2 linked regions of the Pigmentiphaga sp. H8 genome follow. The protein of the gene in region 2 binds, or shares a complex with, the protein of the main gene of each other region. Links are inferred from orthologs where the notes say so. Each region holds a gene or a part of one and is shown on either strand. Other genes may lie near its edges. The genes, in order: groL and metK.

The links.
Region 1: the proteins of metK (region 2) and groL are in contact, whole or in part, in a cryo-EM structure (PDB 8P4O), measured with the Escherichia coli proteins. The link is inferred for Pigmentiphaga sp. H8 from one-to-one orthologs.

What each region holds. Positions count from the first base shown.
Region 1 is NZ_CP033966.1:4,720,284-4,723,600, reverse strand. The notes cover bases 105-3,103. They hold groL (chaperonin GroEL), read right to left. Parts: upstream 2,428-3,103; coding sequence 781-2,427; downstream 105-780. Other genes in these bases: groES (co-chaperone GroES), read right to left, coding at 2,488-2,775; EGT29_RS22220 (hypothetical protein), read right to left, coding at 105-609. Also shown: EGT29_RS22225 (bifunctional helix-turn-helix transcriptional regulator/GNAT family N-acetyltransferase), read right to left, coding at 1-14; more of EGT29_RS22220, read right to left, coding at 91-104.
Region 2 is NZ_CP033966.1:5,366,098-5,369,233, reverse strand. What follows is about bases 260-3,077. They hold metK (methionine adenosyltransferase), read right to left. Parts: upstream 2,340-3,077; coding sequence 1,179-2,339; downstream 260-1,178. Other genes in these bases: EGT29_RS25310 (lysophospholipid acyltransferase family protein), read left to right, coding at 2,606-3,077; EGT29_RS25320 (amidohydrolase), read left to right, coding at 281-1,171; EGT29_RS25325 (tripartite tricarboxylate transporter substrate binding protein), read left to right, coding at 260-269. In the rest of the region: more of EGT29_RS25325, read left to right, coding at 1-259; more of EGT29_RS25310, read left to right, coding at 3,078-3,136. UniProt on the Escherichia coli protein: Catalyzes the formation of S-adenosylmethionine (AdoMet) from methionine and ATP.

The sequences.
Region 1 (3,317 bases), 650 kb from region 2 along the record:
GCTATGGTTTCCATGGATTCTTGTTCATGGGTTGCGTATCGCAACAAATGTAGTTGCGATACGCAACCCGGTCAAGAGCCCAGGCCAACGTCAATTCGAATTGAACTTGCCTTCGAGGATGTATTTGCGTTTCGGGACCTTCTCGCGCGCCTGGTTGTTGGATCCTGAAACGAAGATGACGTTGATGGAGTCGACGGGCTCCAGGTGGATCGGATACACCTCGCCGACTTCGCTGCTGTCGATGGCTTCGACGATGACAGCCTGGGCGAGGCCGGAATAGCCCCCGCTCCGTTGTATGACCAGCTTGTAGCTGAGTCGATTCCGGTCCTCGTCGAAGCCCGAGGATAGCCAGAGCGGCTCCGGGGTCTGGTAGTTCCGGTGGGTGATCAGCTCGATGATCGTGCTTGGGGTGCAATCGTTGACGGCCACCGGTTCGCCCTTGAACCGGGCCGTGTCGATACGCACTGTGAACTTGCGGTTGCCCCCGTCGTCGCGATTGACGAACGAGCAATACGTCGCGCCGGAGGCGGCGCCGCAAAACAGCGTGGCCGCCCCGAGCAGGGCGAGCCGGGCCAGGCGGCGATGGAAGATCCTGTTGTCCGAGTCCATGGCGGAGCGGTCCTTGCCAAGTGTGTATGCACGCCCATGGTATGAACCGCTATTCGGCGAGTCATCCTCCAAATGCGGTAGCACCCGCCGAAACGAAAAACCCGCGAGCGCGGACGCTCGCGGGTTTCGAAGCAGTGTCCCGGGCGGGCCCGGGACCGGCGGCAGGACTTCTTAGAAGTCCATGCCACCCATACCGCCCATGCCACCCATGCCGCCGGGGGCGGGAGCAGCGGGCTTGTCTTCGACCAGCTCGACCACGGTGGCTTCCGTCGTCAGCAGCAGCGAAGCAACCGAGGCGGCGTTCTGCAGGGCGGTGCGGGTGACCTTGGTGGGGTCCAGCACGCCGGCTTCGACCATGTCGCCGTATTCGCCGGTGGCGGCGTTGTAGCCGTAGTTGCCCTTGCCGTTCAGCACGTTGTTGACGATGACGCTGGGCTCGTCGCCGGCGTTGGCGACGATGGTGCGCAGCGGCTCTTCAATGGCGCGCAGGACGATCTTGATGCCGGCGTCCTGGTCGGCGTTGGCACCCTTGGTGTCCTTGATGGCTTGCTTGGCACGCAGCAGGGCCACGCCGCCTCCGGGCACCACGCCTTCTTCCACCGCGGCACGCGTGGCGTGCAGGGCGTCTTCGACGCGAGCCTTCTTTTCCTTCATTTCGACTTCGGTGGCAGCACCGACCTTGATCACGGCAACACCGCCGGCCAGCTTGGCCACGCGCTCTTGCAGTTTTTCACGGTCGTAGTCCGAGGTCGCTTCTTCGATCTGGGTGCGGATCTGCTTGACGCGGGCCTCGATGGCCTTGCTGTCGCCGGCGCCGTCGATGATCGTGGTGTTTTCCTTGGCCACTTCGATGCGCTTGGCCTGGCCCAGCTCTTGCAGGGTGGCCTTTTCCAGCGACAGGCCGGTCTCTTCCGAGATCACGGTGCCGCCGGTCAGGATGGCGATGTCTTCCAGCATGGCCTTGCGGCGGTCGCCGAAGCCCGGGGCCTTGACGGCGGTGGTCTTCAGGATGCCGCGGATGTTGTTGACGACCAGGGTGGCCAGGGCTTCGCCGTCGACGTCTTCAGCGATGATCAGCAGCGGGCGGCTCGACTTGGCGACTTGTTCCAGGACGGGCAGCAGTTCGCGGATGTTGCTGATCTTCTTGTCGTGGATCAGGACGAAGGGATCGTCCAGGGCAGCGACTTGCTTGTCGGGGTTGTTGATGAAGTAGGGCGACAGGTAGCCGCGGTCGAATTGCATGCCTTCGACGACGTCCAGTTCATTGTCCAGCGACTTGCCGTCTTCGACGGTGATGACGCCTTCCTTGCCCACTTTTTCCATCGCGTCGGCGATGATCTGGCCGATCGACGAATCGCTGTTGGCCGAGATCGAGCCGACCTGGGCGATTTCCTTGCTCGACGAGCAGGGCTTGCTGATCTTCTTCAGTTCTTCGATGGCGGCGGCGACGGCCTTGTCGATGCCGCGCTTCAGGTCCATCGGGTTCAGGCCGGCGGTCACGTACTTCTGGCCTTCGTGCACGATGGCCTGGGCCAGCACGGTGGCGGTGGTGGTGCCGTCACCGGCGTTGTCGCTGGTCTTGGAGGCCACTTCCTTGACGAGCTGGGCGCCCAGGTTCTCGAACTTGTCCTTCAGTTCGATTTCCTTGGCGACGGACACGCCGTCCTTGGTGACGGTGGGGGCGCCGAAGGAGCGCTCCAGAACCACGTTGCGGCCCTTGGGACCGAGGGTGACCTTGACGGCGTTGGCGAGGACGTTCACGCCGCGGACGACGCGGGCGCGGGCGTCATCACCGAACTGGACTTGTTTGGCAGCCATTTACGAAATTCCTTGAATAGTGTGTTGAATGCTGGGGGATCGGACAGCGGGCCGCGAGGCTTACTGGATCACCGCCAGGATTTCTTCTTCACGGATGACGAGCAGTTCGTCGCCGTCGACTTTCACGGCCTGGCCGGCGTACTTGCCGAACAGGACCTTGTCGCCGACCTTGACGTCGACCGGCAGCACTTTGCCGTCTTCGGTCTTCTTGCCCGGGCCGACGGCCAGCACTTCGCCCTGGTCGGGCTTTTCGGCCGCGCTGTCGGGGATGACGATGCCGGACGCGGTTTTACGCTCGTTGTCCAGGCGCTTGACGATCACGCGATCGTGCAGGGGACGGAGGGCCATACAAACTCCTGATGTTCGAAGTTGACGTCTATTTGTCAGAAAAAGAGGCTGGAAAGCCGCATTTGGCCGGTGCCACGCCGTAACGCGGCGCCTCGGCCGGTTGCCGGAGGCCTGGACGCCGCGTGGGCGGCGTTGTTAGCACTCTCTGCAATCGAGTGCTAATTATAGGGATGGCATGGGGGGCTTTCAAGGGGGGGGGTATTCGGGAGAGCCCTTACCCGGACCTTCTTGTCCCGTGGGCATTGCGGTCCGATGTTCCGCCCTGCGAATAAGGCCGGCGGGACATACTTGCCGCCTCACGGATTCATGGGCACGGAAGGGGCAATGGGGGTCAATTGGAACGAGGGCATGATGCGCTGGGCACCTCATGTCGATGCGGCCGGCCGGGTCTATCCACTGACTCACCTGCATCCTTTCCGGTATGAGTTGCCCATCAGCGACCAGAGGCGCGTCGAAATTCGCGTGGCATTCGCCATGCACTGTTTCACGCGCGCGCGTGCAGAGAGTGGTGGCCATTCACAGCTCTATAAGGATGAGCGCGA
Region 2 (3,136 bases):
TGCCGACCATTGCCGAGTCCGGCGTGCCGGGCTACGAAGGCCTCCTGTGGCTGGGCGTGCTGGCGCCGGCGGGTACGCCGCGCGAGGTGATCGACGTGCTGAACCGGACGATGGCGGATATCGGCAAGGACCCCGTCTGGAACAGCCAGTTGCAGGCGGCGGGCGTGGAGCCCAGGACCAGCACGCCCGAAGATTTCGCCGCGATGATCTCGGCCGAGATCCGGCAATGGAAGGACGTGGTGCGGCGTGCCCGCATCACCGCGAACTGATGGAGAACCCCATGTCCGGCCAGAACGCGCTTCCGCTGACGCCGCCGCCCGATCCGCATCCGCGCAAGCCCCGGCTGGCCGCGCCGGCGGGCGCCATCGATTGCCACGTGCACCTGTTCGGACCCGCCAGCCGCTATCCGTTCCACCCGGGCAGCAAGTACCGCTCGGCGGACGCGCTGCCCGAGACCAACATCGCCTTGCAGGACACCTTGGGATTGTCCGGCGCGGTGGTGGTCAGCGGCGCCGGCTACGGCCAGAATCCGGACCACCTGGCCGAGGTGCTGCGGCGTTTCCCGGATCGTTTTCGCGGCGTGGCGCTGCTGCCCGACGACGTGGACCGCGCCCGCGTGGCCGAGCTCGACGCGCTGGGCGTGCGCGGCGCCCGCTTCGTCAGCCATGGCCACCGCGGCGCCTTGCCCCGGTTGTCGTCGCCGCGCATTCCCGAACTGATCGCGGAGTTCGGCTGGCACGTACAGTTCTATCCCCACGGCACCGATCTGGTCGAGCATGCCGATGCGTTGCTGCGCCTGCCCAACCGCATCGTGCTGGATCACTTCGCCTGCATCCCCGCCGCGGGCGGAGTGGACCAGCCGGCCTTCCGGCGGCTGCTGGAGCTGCTGGATACCGGGCGCGTGTGGGTGAAAATTTCGGGTCCGATGCGCAGCACGGCGCAGGACTACCCCTATTCCGAGGTCACTCCCCTGGCACGCGCCCTGGTGCGTCATGCGCCCGAACGCCTGCTGTGGGGCAGCGACTGGCCGCACACGAACATGCAGGGCAGGGGCATGCCCAACGACGGCGACCTGTTCGACCTGCTGGCCGAGTGGGTGGAGGACCGTTCGGTGCTCGAACGGATCCTGGTCCGCAACCCGCGCGAAGTCTACGGCGAGTTCAGCGGGTAGCGGGGAGTTAACGCGCCGACCGCAGCGCCGCCGCCTTGTCGGTGGCTTCCCAGCTGAACTCCGGCTCCGAGCGGCCGAAGTGGCCGTAGGCGGCCGACTTCTGGTAGATCGGGCGCAGCAGGTCCAGCATGTTGACGATGCCCTTCGGACGCAGGTCGAAGTGCTCGCGTACCAGCTTGGCGATCTGGTCGTCGGGGATGACGCCGGTACCGTAGGTGTCGACCGTGATGTTGATGGGCTCGGCCACACCGATGGCGTAGCTGACCTGGATCTGCGCGCGCGTGGCCAGGCCCGCGGCGACGATGTTCTTGGCCACGTAGCGGGCGGCATAGGCGGCCGAGCGGTCGACCTTGGACGGATCCTTGCCCGAGAACGCGCCGCCGCCGTGCGGGCATGCGCCGCCGTAGGTGTCGACGATGATCTTGCGGCCGGTCAGGCCGCAGTCGCCCTGCGGGCCGCCGATGACGAAGCGGCCGGTCGGGTTGACCAGGTAGCGGGTTTTGTCGGTGATCAGGCCGTCGGTGAAGGTCTTCTTGATGATCTCTTCGATGACGGCTTCGCGGATGGTGTCCTGGCTGACGTCGGGCGAGTGCTGGGTGGACAGCACCACGGTGTCGACCTCGACCGGCTTGCCGTCGACGTAGCGGAAGGTGACCTGGGACTTGGCGTCCGGGCGCAGCCACGGCAGGCGGCCGTCCTTGCGCAGCTCGCTCTGGCGCTGGACCAGGCGGTGCGCGTACCAGATCGGCGCGGGCATCAGGTCGGGCGTTTCGGTGCAGGCGTAGCCGAACATCAGGCCCTGGTCGCCGGCGCCCTGGTTCAGGTAGTCGTCCGAGGCGCGGTCCACGCCCTGGGCGATGTCGGGCGACTGCTTGTCGTAGGCGACCAGCACCGCGCAGCCCTTGTAGTCGATGCCGTAGTCGGTGTTGTCGTAGCCGATGCGCTTGATGGTGTCGCGCGCGACCTGGATGTAGTCGACGTTGGCGCGCGTGGTGATCTCGCCCGCCAGCACGACCAGGCCGGTGTTGCACAGCGTTTCCGCGGCCACGCGCGAGGTCGGGTCCTGCGCGAGGATGGCGTCCAGGATGGCATCCGAGACCTGGTCGGCGACTTTGTCGGGGTGTCCTTCGGAGACGGATTCCGAAGTGAAGAGGTAGGAATTGGCCACTCGATAGTCCTTTGAAAGCTGACCGGCGCGCACGCCGGCTATCGGTTCCGCGGCGTGTTGCACGTTGCTGGGTCTTGGACCTGTGGCGAGCAGCGACGCTTTAGCGGCATTTATGCGCGCACCGGACGGACCGGCGCCGCGATCGCCCCGCAAGTTGTCTGTTAACTCGGCGATCTTTTCCATTTTAGGGGAAAATCCGGATGGAGCCCACCCCCCCTGCCGGCATGGTGGCCGCGGGGCTTGTTCTTCGAGGTTCGGATCGTTCGATGCTGCTGACTTTCTATCGTTTGCTCGCGCGGCTGCCGCTGGGCTGGCTGCACCGCCTGGGGCGCTGCCTGGGATTGCTGGTGTATCGCAGTTCCGCCGACTATGCCGCGCGCCTGCGCGCCAACGCCGCCCTGGGCGGCTATCGGGGCGAGGACTTCGCGCGCCGTTCGGCCGCCGCCGCCGGCGAGGGCGCGCTGGAGATCCCGCGCGTCTGGTTCAGGCCCGACCGGGCGCTGGCCGAGTGCCGCACCGATGACTGGGATGCCGTGCAGGGCGCGCTGGACGAGGGCAAGGGCATCCTGTTCCTGACGCCGCACCTGGGCTGCTTCGAAGTCGCGGCGCGCTACTACGCCCACCGGGGCGGCCCCATCACGGTGCTGTACCGGCCGCCGCGCAAGGCCTGGGTATCGCAACTGGTCGAGGGCGGCCGGCGCGGGCCCAACCTGGATACCGCACCCGCCAATCTGCAGGGCGTGCGCCAGCTGGTGCGGGCCCTGCGCCGCGGCGAGGCGATCGGCATCCTGCCGGAC